Regions from separate parts of the Streptomyces sp. JH34 genome, predicted to be linked through region 2. Evidence: riboswitches for the same ligand, from Rfam matches in the RefSeq annotation. Region 2 holds a riboswitch; the other holds the start of a gene.
The links. Region 2 has a riboswitch for S-adenosylmethionine ahead of thrC (threonine synthase). Riboswitches for the same ligand answer to the same signal wherever they lie in the genome.

Region 1: another riboswitch for S-adenosylmethionine. It lies ahead of LWJ43_RS24585 (aminotransferase class V-fold PLP-dependent enzyme); the one in region 2 lies ahead of thrC (threonine synthase).

The regions. Positions count from the first base shown of each region.
Region 1 covers NZ_JAJSOO010000001.1:5,476,859-5,482,956, forward strand. The annotation lists gene qcrB (cytochrome bc1 complex cytochrome b subunit) at 1-1,381, shown strand, start outside; gene trpD (anthranilate phosphoribosyltransferase) at 1,504-2,568, shown strand; SAM riboswitch class IV at 2,686-2,803, shown strand; gene LWJ43_RS24585 (aminotransferase class V-fold PLP-dependent enzyme) at 2,990-4,366, shown strand; gene LWJ43_RS24590 (Lrp/AsnC family transcriptional regulator) at 4,465-4,746, opposite strand; gene LWJ43_RS24595 (rhomboid family intramembrane serine protease) at 4,743-5,492, opposite strand; gene LWJ43_RS24600 (hypothetical protein) at 5,663-5,905, shown strand; gene LWJ43_RS24605 (NYN domain-containing protein) at 5,943-6,098, shown strand, end outside.
Region 2 covers NZ_JAJSOO010000001.1:3,268,187-3,274,284, reverse strand. The annotation lists gene LWJ43_RS14420 (glucosyl-3-phosphoglycerate synthase) at 1-799, opposite strand, end outside; SAM riboswitch class I at 953-1,080, shown strand; gene thrC (threonine synthase) at 1,099-2,397, shown strand; gene LWJ43_RS14410 (MoaD/ThiS family protein) at 2,426-2,701, shown strand; gene LWJ43_RS14405 (cold-shock protein) at 3,145-3,351, shown strand; gene groL (chaperonin GroEL) at 3,680-5,302, shown strand; gene LWJ43_RS14395 (hypothetical protein) at 5,400-5,831, opposite strand; gene LWJ43_RS14390 (DinB family protein) at 5,997-6,098, shown strand, end outside.

The sequences.
Region 1 (6,098 bases), 2.2 Mb from region 2:
CGAGCCGATGCAGGGCATCCGGATGTCCGAGGCCTACGCCTCGACGCTGGACATCAGCTTCGACGTCCGCGGTGGTCTGCTGGTCCGGCAGATCCACCACTGGGCAGCGGTGATCTTCCTCGCCGGCATGTTCGTGCACATGTTCCGGGTGTTCTTCACCGGTGCGTACCGCAAGCCGCGTGAGATCAACTGGCTGTTCGGCTTCCTGCTGTTCGTCCTCGGCATGTTCACCGGGTTCACCGGTTACTCGCTCCCGGACGACCTGCTCTCCGGTACGGGTGTGCGCTTCACCCAGGGCGCCATCCTGTCGATGCCGATCGTCGGTACGTACATCTCGATGTTCCTGTTCGGCGGGGAGTTCCCCGGTACGGACATCATCGCGAGGTTCTACTCGATCCACATCCTGCTGCTGCCGGGCATCATGCTCGGCCTCGTGGTCGGCCACCTCATCCTGGTGTTCTTCCACAAGCACACGCAGTTCGCCGGGCCGGGCAAGACGAACAAGAACGTCGTCGGCATGCCGCTGCTCCCGGTGTACATGGCCAAGGCCGGCGGTTTCTTCTTCCTGGTCTTCGGTTTCATCTCGGTCATCGCGGCGATCGCCACGATCAACCCGATCTGGGCGCTCGGCCCCTACCGTCCCGACCAGGTGTCCACGGGCGCCCAGCCGGACTGGTACATGGGCTTCGCCGAAGGCTTCGTCCGAGTGATGCCGGGCTGGGAGATCAACCTCTGGGGCCACACGCTGGTCCTCGGCGTACTGATCCCGCTGGTCCTCTTCGGTGTCGTCCTGGCGGCTCTCGCGCTCTATCCGTTCATCGAGTCCTGGATCACCGGGGACAAGCGCGAGCACCACATCCTGGACCGTCCGCGCAACGCTCCGACCCGTACCGGTCTGGGTGTCGCCTGGGTGACGATCTACTTCGTCATGCTGATCGGCGGCGGCAACGACATCTGGGCGACCCACTTCCACATGTCGCTCAACGCGATCAGCTGGTTCGTGCGGATCGCGTTCTTCGTCGGCCCGGTCCTGGCGTTCGTCGTCACCCGGCGGATCTGCCTCGGCCTCCAGCGCCGCGACAAGGAGAAGGTGCTGCACGGGCGCGAGTCCGGCACCATCAAGCGCCTGCCGCACGGTGAGTTCGTCGAGATCCACGAGCCGCTCAGCCCGGAGCAGCTGCACACGCTCACCGCGCACGAGCAGTACAAGCCGTACGAGATCGGCCCGACGGTCGACGAGAACGGTGTCGAGCGCAAGCCCTCGGCGCTGCAGAAGGTGCGGGCCAGGCTCAGCAAGAGCTACTACGGCGAGGACAACCAGATCGCCAAGCCCACCGCCGAGGAGTACAAGGAGATCACCAGCGGCCACGGCCACCACTGATCACCTCAGCTGACCGCCACAGCGGGAGCCCCGTCCATCCGATGGACGGGGCTCTTCGCTGTCCTCGGGGCTGGATAGGGTGGAGGCGTACTTCTACCGGCTGTGGACCCCAGGAGCGGACCATGAACGTGGTGACCCCGGACGGCGGCGGCAGCGCGGCGGACTTCACCTGGCCCGGCGTGCTGACCCCCCTCCTCCGCGGCGAGGACCTCGGCACGGACCAGACGGCGTGGGCCATGGACCGCATCATGAGCGGCGAGGCCACGGACGTGCAGATCGCCGGCTTCGCCATCGCGCTGCGGGCCAAGGGTGAGACCGTCGACGAGGTCACCGGTCTGGTCCGCGCCATGTACGAGCACGCCCACACCATCGAGGTGCCCGGCCGCACGGTGGACATCGTGGGAACCGGCGGCGACATGGCCAAGACGGTCAACATCTCCACCATGTCGGCGATCGTCGTCGCCGGGACGGGCGCGAAGGTCGTCAAGCACGGGAGCCGGGCCTCGTCCTCGGCCAGCGGCGCCTCCGACGTGCTGGAGAAGCTCGGCGTCAATCTGGAGCTGACGCCGCAGCGTGTCGTCGCGGTGGCCGAGGAAGCGGGCATCACCTTCTGTTTCGCGGTGAAGTTCCACCCCGCCCTGCGGCACGCGGCCAGGGCGCGCAAGGAACTCGGCACGCAGACCACCTTCAACATCCTCGGCCCGCTCACCAACCCGGCCCGGGTCCGTTCCCAGGCCATCGGAGTCGCGGACCCGAAGATGGCGCCCATCGTGGCCGGGGTACTGGCCGACCGGGGGAACTCGGCGCTCGTCTTCCGCGGCGACGACGGCCTCGACGAGCTGACCACCACGGCGACCTCCCGTGTCTGGATCGTCCGCGACGGCGGCGTCCGCGAGGAGGCGTTCGACCCGCGTGACGTCGGCCTCGGTCTCGTGCCCGTCGAGGCGCTGCGCGGGGCGGACGCCTCGTACAACGCGGACGTGGCCCGCCGGCTGCTCGACGGTGAGACCGGCCCGGTGCGCGACGCAGTGCTGCTGAACTCGGCCGCCGCGCTGGTCGCGCTGGACCAGGGTGCGGGCACCCTTAACGAGCAGCTCGCGGGCGGGATCGAGAGGGCCGCCGCGTCGATCGACTCGGGAGCGGCCAAGCGTGCCCTGGAGCGCTGGGTGGCGGCCAGCAACGCCTGAGAGGGCGCTGAGGCCCCCGTCGGGATCGGGCCCGGCTCCGGCGGGAGACACCTGGGCGCAGTCCGGATCGCGGACCGCGCCTTGCGCGTGCCAGGGGATATGGCAAGATGCTGCGCAGGTCATGAGTGACAGCGACTACGGCCCCGGCCCGTTGTCCGGCAACCCTCCGTCCGTGGCGGGGTGCCCCGGGTGAAGACCGGGCCGCAGGCAGCGAGGTCTGTGGCAAGCGCGGGCCCCTCGGCGTCCAGGACGCCATCCCTTGGGGTCCTTGGTCCCAGGGAGCCTCTTGTGAGCAAGCGAATGCGATAGGGCTTCGAGCCCTCCTCCGCACACCCCTTTTTCTCTTCTTTCTCCCCGCGTTGCCGCGCACCTTCCCGATCGCCGGCGCGAGGATTTCGCCTGCCTCTCACAGGAGTTCGCCATGTCTGTCCCCACCGCTGCCGCCGACCAGGCCATTTGTGCACCGCTGCCGGTTCTGGGCGCCGATGTCACCGTTCCGCTCGTGACGGGCGGAGACGTCACCTATGCCGCCCTCGACTACGCGGCCAGCTCCCCGGCCCTGCAGCGGGTGTGGGACGACGTGGCCGCCTATGCCCCGTACTACGGCAGCGTCCACCGCGGTGCCGGATACCTCTCCCAGCTCTCCACCGACCTGTTCGAGAGCAGCCGCGTGACCGTCGCGGAGTTCCTCGGCTGCCGTGCGGACGACCAGGTGGTCTTCACCCGCTCGACGACCGACTCCCTCAACCTCCTCGCGGCCGCGCTGCCCGCCGACTGCCAGGTGTTCGTGTACGAGACCGAGCACCACGCGTCGCTGCTGCCCTGGCGCGACGCCCGGGTGACCTACCTCGACGCCCCCCGCACCCCGGACCAGGCGGTCGCCACGCTGGAGGAGGCCCTCGCCGCCCGTGATCCTCACGGTCCCGCGCTGGTCTGTGTCACCGGCGCGTCCAACGTCACGGGTGAGCTGTGGCCGGTGCGCGAACTGGCCGCCGCCGCCCATGCGCACGGTGCGCGGATCGTGCTCGACGCCGCGCAGCTGGCGCCCCACCACCCGGTGGACATCGCCGCGCTGGACGTCGACTGGGTCGCCTTCTCCGGGCACAAGCTGTACGCACCCTTCGGCTCCGGTGTCCTCGCGGGCCGGGCCGACTGGCTGGTCGACGCGGAGCCGTACCTCGCGGGCGGCGGAGCCTCCCGCAAGGTCGCCCGGCGTGCCGACGGCGGTGTGGACGTCCAGTGGCACACCACCGCGGCCCGGCACGAGGCCGGATCGCCCAACGTCATCGGCGTCTACTCCATCGCCGCCGCCTGCAAGGCCCTGACCGAGGCCGGCTTCGACCGGCTTGTCGCCCGGGAGCAGCAGCTGGTGACCCGGGTCCGCGAGGGCCTCGCCGACGTCCCCGAGGTCAAGGTGCTCTCCCTGTTCGGTGACGACGCCCCGAGGGTCGGCGTCCTCTCCTTCGTGGTCGAGGGATGGAACAGCTCGCACTTCGCCGCCGCGCTCTCCGCCGAGTACGGCATCGGGGTGCGCGACGGACTGTTCTGCGCCCACCCGCTGGTGCGGACCCTGCTGGGCAGTGAGCCGCAGGACCCGGGCGAGTGCGGCGCTCCGGAGGCCGCGCCGGGGGAGAGGTCCCTCAACGCCATCCGGGTGAGCTTCGGCGCGGGCACCCCGGACGAGCACATCGAGAGGTTCCTGGGCGCCGTCCGGGAACTGGTGGGCGAGGGCGCCCGCTGGACCTACCGCACCGAGGAGGGCCGCTGCGTGCCCGACCGTGGCGCCGCCCAGGTCTGATTCCGCGCGGTGCGCGAACGGCTCCGGCCGGGGAGGGGGCGAGACGCCCCCTCCCCGGCCGGAGCCGTCGTCCGTCCCGGCCGTGTCGCCGGTCCGCCTCAGCCGTCGAGGCCGATGGCGAAGGCCGCCTCGAGGTCGTGCTGGGAGTAGGTGCGGAATGCCACGTGGGTGTCCGTGGCCTCGACGCCCTGGATCTTGCTGATCCGGCCCGGGATGACATCGGCCAGATCGTCGTGCCGGGCCACCCGGACCATGGCGATCAGGTCGTACGTACCGGTGACCGAGAAGACCTCGCTGACGCTGTCCAGCGCCGCGATGGCCTCGGCGATCTCGGGAATCCGGTCCACGCTGGTCTTGATGAGCACGATCGCGGTGATCACGGCTGGCTTTCTCCCTCGGTGGCCGTGGCTGGAGACTTCACTCTAGTCCCACGGAACCGGACCCAGGCGTAGAGGAACCCGGCCGCGAAACCCGCCACGTGCGCGAGGTACGCCACGCCCGGGCCGCTGCCCGCGCTCCGTGCCGCCAGCCACTGCAGGACGAACCAGAAGACGAGCACGATCCAGGCGGGGAAGCGCAGCGGGAGGAAGAAGAGGAAGGGGAAGAGGCTGGTCACCCGGGCCTTGGGGAAGAGGTAGAGGAAGGCTCCGAGCACCGCGGAGATCGCCCCCGACGCGCCGACCAGCGTCTGGTCGGAATCCGCGTGCACGACCGCGTAGGCGACCAGGGCGAAGTAGCCGCACACCACGTAGAAGAGGGTGAACTCGACGCGGCCCATGCGTTCCTCGGCCATCGCGCCGAACACGTAGAGGAAGAGCATGTTGCCCAGCAGGTGCAGCCAGCTGCCGTGGACGAAGAGCGCGGTCAGCGGGGTGAGGGCCGCGTGCACCGAACCGTCCAGGAGCTCGGCGGGAATCACGCCCCAGCGCTCGAAGTACCCGGCCTGCGCGGCGAGGAGCGCGTCGGCGTCCCCGTAGGCGGGGTTGAACCCCGAGAGCGGGCTGATCAGGAACACGGCGCAGCACAGCGCCATCAGTCCGTACGTGACCGGGGCGCCGCCCGCCGCGGCCGCGGCCCCGAACTCCCTGGCCCGCTCCCGCCAGCCGACTTCGCGCAGATCGATCATGTACAGAGCATGACGCACCCGGCGAGAACGGGACAGACCGCCTCGCCGTGCCGGCGGGTATGCGCAAGGCCGTAGGGTTGCGGCAGGACATCCGCAGTTCGACGGCGCACCGCGAGATCGAAGACCTGGGCACGTACAAGACTCGACGCACGACGAAAGAGGACGCAACGATGACGACGGTTCCCCAGCCGACGGACGCGACCCGCTGGCGCTGCACGCTCTGCGGCAACCTCACGCGTTTCGACGTCACGCGCTCCTCGAAGGTCGTCGAGTACGTGCACCTCGACCTGGCCGGGGAGTCGAGTGTCGAGGAGCGCGAGGTGGTCAGTGAGACCATCGAGTCGGTGCGCTGCCGTTGGTGCAACGCCGTGGATCAGATCGAGCTGGTCGACAGGCCTGGTGCCGACTCCTGACGGAGCCGCGCGGACAGACACATAGGGGTGATGGAAGGTGGAGCAGCCGACAGGCGGCGCCGGACCGGCCGACGCGGCCGACGGCACCGCGGAGTCGCTCGACCGTCCGCTGCCCGAAGGCGTGCGCCGCAAGGTGGTGGCGCTGGTCTCGGACGCGTTCGGCGGGCTGACCGTCGGCGAACTCCCCGCCCAG
Region 2 (6,098 bases):
GCTGTGCCGTGCGGTAGATCGTGGCCGCCATCCGGCCGAGGGCCTGGCCGTCCTGATGGCGGTGCTTGCGCACGCCGACGTCCACCTGGGCCAGTGCGTCCAGGCCGACCGTGTGCAGCGCGTCGACGAGCAGTCCCAGCTCCACTCCGTAACCGACGGGGAAGGGGAGCTGCTCCAGCAGCGAGCGCCGCACCGCGTACTCGCCGCCGAGCGGCTGGACGAATCCGGCCAGTCGCGGCCAGTGCAGGTTGAGCAGCGGGCGGGCCACCAGTTCGGTCACCCGTCCGCCCTGTCCTGCGGTGTCGCCCAGCGGCCGGTCGTACATGGCCTTGACGAACTGGACCTGGGGGTCGGTCAGCAGCGGGCCGACGATCCCGGACACGAAGTCCGCGGAGAAGTCCTTGAGGTCGGCGTCGACGAAGCAGACGATCTCCCCGGTGGTCACCAGCAGCGACCTCCAGAGGACCTCGCCCTTGCCGGGGAGGGCGGGTATCCGGGGAAGTACGGAGTCCCGGTGCACGACCCGGGCGCCGGCCCGGCGCGCGACCTCGGCCGTGGCGTCGGTGGAGCCGGAGTCGATCACCACCAGTTCGTCGACGAGCCGGACCTTCTCCATCAGCTCGCGGCGGATCTCCGCCACGATCGCCCCGACCGTCGCCTCCTCGTTCAGCGCGGGCAGGACGACGCTCACGCGCGAGCGGTGCGGATCCTTCGCCCGGGCGGCCGCGAGGCGGTCGAGCGGGCGGTCGGCAGCAGACCAGGAACGCCTGCTCAGCCAGCGTTCCACCTCTTCCAGCACGGTCGATACTCCCTGTATGTGATCCATCTCGCGGTTCGGACGACTATCTCAACCGTCCAGTGCTTCGGTTACAGTCTTGAACAACGCGGATGACCCTCGCATGTCGGGGTCGGTCCGCGAATAAACGCCCGGATCCATGGTCCGGTGCCATAGCGCTCATCCAGAGGGACTGAGGGAACGGCCCGTTGAAGTCCCGGCAACCCTCCTGCCGACCGCGAGGTCACGGTGGGGAAGGTGCCAATTCCGTCTTGCGGCGAAATACGTCGTGAGGAAGATGAGGAGAAAGGGCCTCCGCCATCATGGCCGTGCAGACAGTTGCAGAGAACACCGATTCTTCCGCCGTGGACCTCGGTCCCGCCGCAGCACTTTCCTGTCGCGAATGCGGCGAGCGTTTCGAGCTCGGCCCCATTTTCGCCTGCGCGTCCTGTTTCGGGCCGCTCGAAGTGGCGTACGACCTGCCGAGCGGCTCCCCCGAAGAGCTGAAGAAGCGCATCGCCGAGGGCCCGGACAACATCTGGCGCTACGCGCCGCTGCTGCCCGTCCCGTCCGATGTGGCGGACAAGCCCAACATCAACCCCGGCTTCACGAAGCTGGTCAAGGCCGACAACCTCGCACGTGAGCTGGGCGTGACCGGCGGTCTGTACGTCAAGGACGACTCCGGCAACCCGACGCACTCCTTCAAGGACCGTGTCGTCGCCATCGCCGTCGAGGCCGCCCGTGCCTTCGGGTTCACCACCCTCTCCTGCTCCTCCACCGGCAACCTGGCCGGTGCGGTGGGTGCCGCCGCGGCCCGCGCCGGTTTCCGCTCCTGCGTGTTCATCCCGCACGACCTGGAACAGGGCAAGGTCGTCATGGCCGCGGTGTACGGCGGCGAACTGGTCGGCATCGAGGGCAACTACGACGACGTCAACCGCTTCTGCTCGGAGCTCATCGGCGACCCGCTCGGCGAGGGCTGGGGCTTCGTCAACGTCAACCTGCGGCCGTACTACGGCGAGGGTTCCAAGACCCTGGCGTACGAGATCTGTGAACAGCTCGGCTGGCAGCTGCCCGACCAGCTCGTCATCCCCATCGCGTCCGGCTCGCAGCTCACGAAGATCGACAAGGGCCTGCAGGAGCTGATCAAGCTCGGCCTCGTCGAGGACAAGCCGTACAAGATCTTCGGCGCCCAGGCCGAGGGCTGCTCCCCGGTCTCCACCGCCTTCAAGGCCGGCCACGACGTGGTGCGCCCGCAGAAGCCGAACACCATCGCCAAGTCCCTGGCGATCGGCAACCCGGCCGACGGCCCGTACGTCCTGGACATCGCCCGGCGCACCGGCGGCGCCGTGGAGGACGTGAACGACGAGCAGGTCGTCGACGCGATCAAGCTGCTGGCCCGCACCGAGGGCATCTTCGCGGAGACCGCGGGCGGGGTGACCGTCGGTGTGACGAAGAAGCTCATCGAGGCCGGTCTGCTCGACCCGTCCCTGACCACCGTCGTCCTGAACACCGGAGACGGCCTGAAGACGCTCGACGCGGTCGCCCCGACGACCGGACTGTCGGCGACGATCCGGCCCAGCCTGGACGCGTTCCGCGACGCCGGCCTCGCCGCCGCGAGCTGACCACCCGAGACCGAAGGAAGGCACCCACATGAGCGTCAAGGTCCGTATCCCCACCATCCTCCGCACCTACACGGGCGGTCAGGCCGAGGTCCCGGCCGAGGGGGCGACCCTCTCGGAGGTCATCGCGTCCCTGGAGCAGAACCACCCGGGCATCGGCGCCCGCGTCCTGGACGACCAGGGCAAGCTGCGCCGTTTCGTCAACGTGTACGTCAACGACGACGACGTGCGCTTCGAGGGCGGTCTGGACGCGGTCACCCCGGACGGCGCCGGCGTCTCGATCATCCCGGCCGTCGCCGGAGGCTGACGGCGGGACGGTGCGGGCCGCTCGTCGCGGTCCGGCCGCACGGCATTCACACGATGGCCCCCTCCACGGGAAACGGAGGGGGCCATTCTGCATGGTTGAGCACGGTACAGTTGGGGAAGTCCCCGCAGTTGCCCGCGCTGTCCGCATACGGAAATGCGCCCTGCCGCGACAAGAAGTAGCCAAAGTGCGTGAACGCCTTGAGGCATAAGTCTCCTTTGTCAGGCCCGACTTGCCCTGGAATCCTATGAATTCCCCCTATGCGTGCGGTCGCCGGTGCCCAGAATTCTCGTCCGATTGACCTGTTGCAGAGGGCAGTTGGGCAGATACATTCGGCCGCGGTCGACGCGTTCCGGCGCACGCCACCCTCTCCTGTCGAGGGTGAGTTCTGACCCGGGCCCGCGAAGTGCGGTCTCGTGCAAGGGCCAGTAATAGGGGAGTTGGGCATGGCTCAGGGCACCGTCAAGTGGTTCAACGCGGAGAAGGGGTACGGCTTCATCGCGGTCGACGGTGGTGCGGATGTTTTCGTCCACTACAGCGCGATCCAGATGGACGGGTACCGCACCCTCGAAGAGGGTCAGCGAGTTGAATTCGAGATCTCGCAAGGCCAGAAGGGGCCGCAGGCGGACATGGTCAAGCTCGCCGTCGGCTGAGCTCGGCACGGTCGGCCAACGACACTCACACGCGCGAGGCCCGTACCCCCCACCGGGGGACGGGCCTCACGTGCGTCTCCGGGCCCCCCGTCGCGACCTGCGGCGGAGCCCCGAGGTTGTCCACATCCCGAAGAGGACGCTTGCACTCGCAGGGGTCGAGTGCTAATCATTGGCGTTAGCACTCTCCAGGTGAGAGTGACAGAAACTTGGACCGGGCCGGTGAGGCCCGCAGGCTTGGTGGGGCAAGGAACCACCTGGCACGCTGGCCGTCCGTCGCGGGCGCCTCTCGGTCCGGAGAATCCACCCCTGTCCGGGAGGACCACTTCACATGGCCAAGATCATCGCGTTCGACGAGGAGGCACGGCGCGGTCTCGAGCGCGGGATGAACCAGCTCGCCGACGCCGTCAAGGTCACCCTCGGCCCCAAGGGCCGTAACGTCGTCCTCGAGAAGAAGTGGGGCGCGCCCACGATCACCAACGATGGTGTTTCCATCGCCAAGGAGATCGAGCTCGAGGACCCGTACGAGAAGATCGGTGCGGAGCTGGTCAAGGAGGTCGCCAAGAAGACGGACGACGTCGCCGGCGACGGTACGACCACCGCCACCGTTCTCGCCCAGGCGCTCGTCCGCGAGGGCCTGCGCAACGTCGCCGCGGGTGCCAACCCGATGGCTCTGAAGCGTGGCATCGAGAAGGCCGTCGAGGCCGTCTCCGCCGCTCTGCTGGAGCAGGCGAAGGACGTGGAGACCAAGGAGCAGATCGCTTCGACGGCCTCCATCTCCGCCGCCGACACCGAGATCGGCGCCAAGATCGCCGAGGCGATGGACAAGGTCGGCAAGGAAGGCGTCATCACCGTCGAGGAGTCCCAGACCTTCGGTCTGGAGCTCGAGCTCACCGAGGGTATGCGCTTCGACAAGGGCTACATCTCGGCGTACTTCGCCACCGACATGGAGCGTATGGAGACGTCGTTCGACGACCCGTACATCCTGATCGTCAACTCCAAGATCAGCAACGTGAAGGACCTCCTTCCGCTGCTCGAGAAGGTCATGCAGTCGGGCAAGCCCCTGCTGATCATCGCGGAGGACGTCGAGGGCGAGGCTCTGTCGACGCTGGTCGTCAACAAGATCCGTGGCACCTTCAAGTCCGTCGCCGTCAAGGCTCCGGGCTTCGGTGACCGTCGCAAGGCCATGCTCGGCGACATCGCCATCCTCACCGGTGGCACCGTCATCTCCGAGGAGGTCGGTCTCAAGCTGGAGAACGCCGGCCTGGACCTGCTCGGCAGCGCCCGCAAGGTCGTCATCACCAAGGACGAGACGACGATCGTCGACGGTGCCGGTGACAGCGACCAGGTCCAGGGTCGCGTCAACCAGATCCGTGCCGAGATCGAGAACTCCGACTCGGACTACGACCGCGAGAAGCTCCAGGAGCGCCTCGCGAAGCTGGCCGGCGGCGTGGCCGTCATCAAGGCCGGCGCCGCCACCGAGGTGGAGCTCAAGGAGCGCAAGCACCGCATCGAGGACGCGGTGCGCAACGCCAAGGCCGCCGTCGAGGAGGGCATCGTCGCCGGTGGTGGCGTGGCTCTGCTCCAGGCCTCGGCCGTCTTCGAGAAGCTCGACCTGACGGGCGACGAGGCCACCGGTGCCAACGCCGTCAAGCTCGCGCTGGAGGCCCCGCTCAAGCAGATCGCCGTCAACGGTGGTCTCGAGGGTGGAGTCGTCGTCGAGAAGGTGCGCAACCTGCCGATCGGTCACGGCCTCAACGCCGCGACCGGCGAGTACGTCGACATGATCGCCGAGGGCATTCTCGACCCGGCGAAGGTCACGCGCTCCGCCCTGCAGAACGCCGCGTCCATCGCCGCGCTCTTCCTCACCACCGAGGCCGTCATCGCCGACAAGCCGGAGAAGGCCTCTGCGGCCGCTCCGGGCGGCATGCCGGGCGGTGACATGGACTTCTGATCCTCGGATCAGTCGCTCCAGGCAGTACCCGCAGTATCCGTGCGACGCCGGCCCCCGGGATTCCTCCCGGGGGCCGGCGTCGTCGTACGTGCCGCCCTCACCTCGCGGGAGCGGTCAGTATGCAGAGCGGCCGCCCCTCGTCGGGGTCGCCGACGTAGGTCCAGAGCTTGAGCGTGCCGCCCTTGCGCAGCGCCTCGTAGGCGAAGCTCTCGTCATCGGTCCCGAACGACACATGGACGCGTGTCCCTTCCTCCCCGTCCTCGCTCTCCCAGGTGCCCGGACCGGACCTGGGCTCCGCCGTGCCGTCGACGATGTCGAAGTCGCTGCAGACGTGGTGGGCGGCTGTTGTCCCGTCCGCCTTCAGCTCCAGCGTGCCGCCCTCGGCGTCCGTCCACGTCGTGGCCGCCCGGGACGGGGAGAGCAGGACCGGCTCGCCGCCGGGTACCGGCGGGACGGCGAACCGGCCGCAGGAGACGAGGCTGAGGGCGAGCGGGACGAGGACCAGGAGGGACCGGCAGGAACGCGACACACGCCACCTCGGCACTTGTGCGGGGCACGGGCGCGAGCGGCCGGTGCGGGAGGAGAGTAAGGCAGGCGCCGGAGCCGGTCCGGCCCGGGGGCGGTGCCGCCGCGTACGACTGCGAAGTGGATCCGGATACTGAACACTTCCTGCCATCGTGAAGGAGAGTGACCGGTGACCACCGACGTGCGTACAGGGCCGCCCACCGCGGGCGGCGAGCGGGAGACGCTGCGGGCCTTTCTCGACTACCACCGCGCCACCCTCGCCATGAAGTGC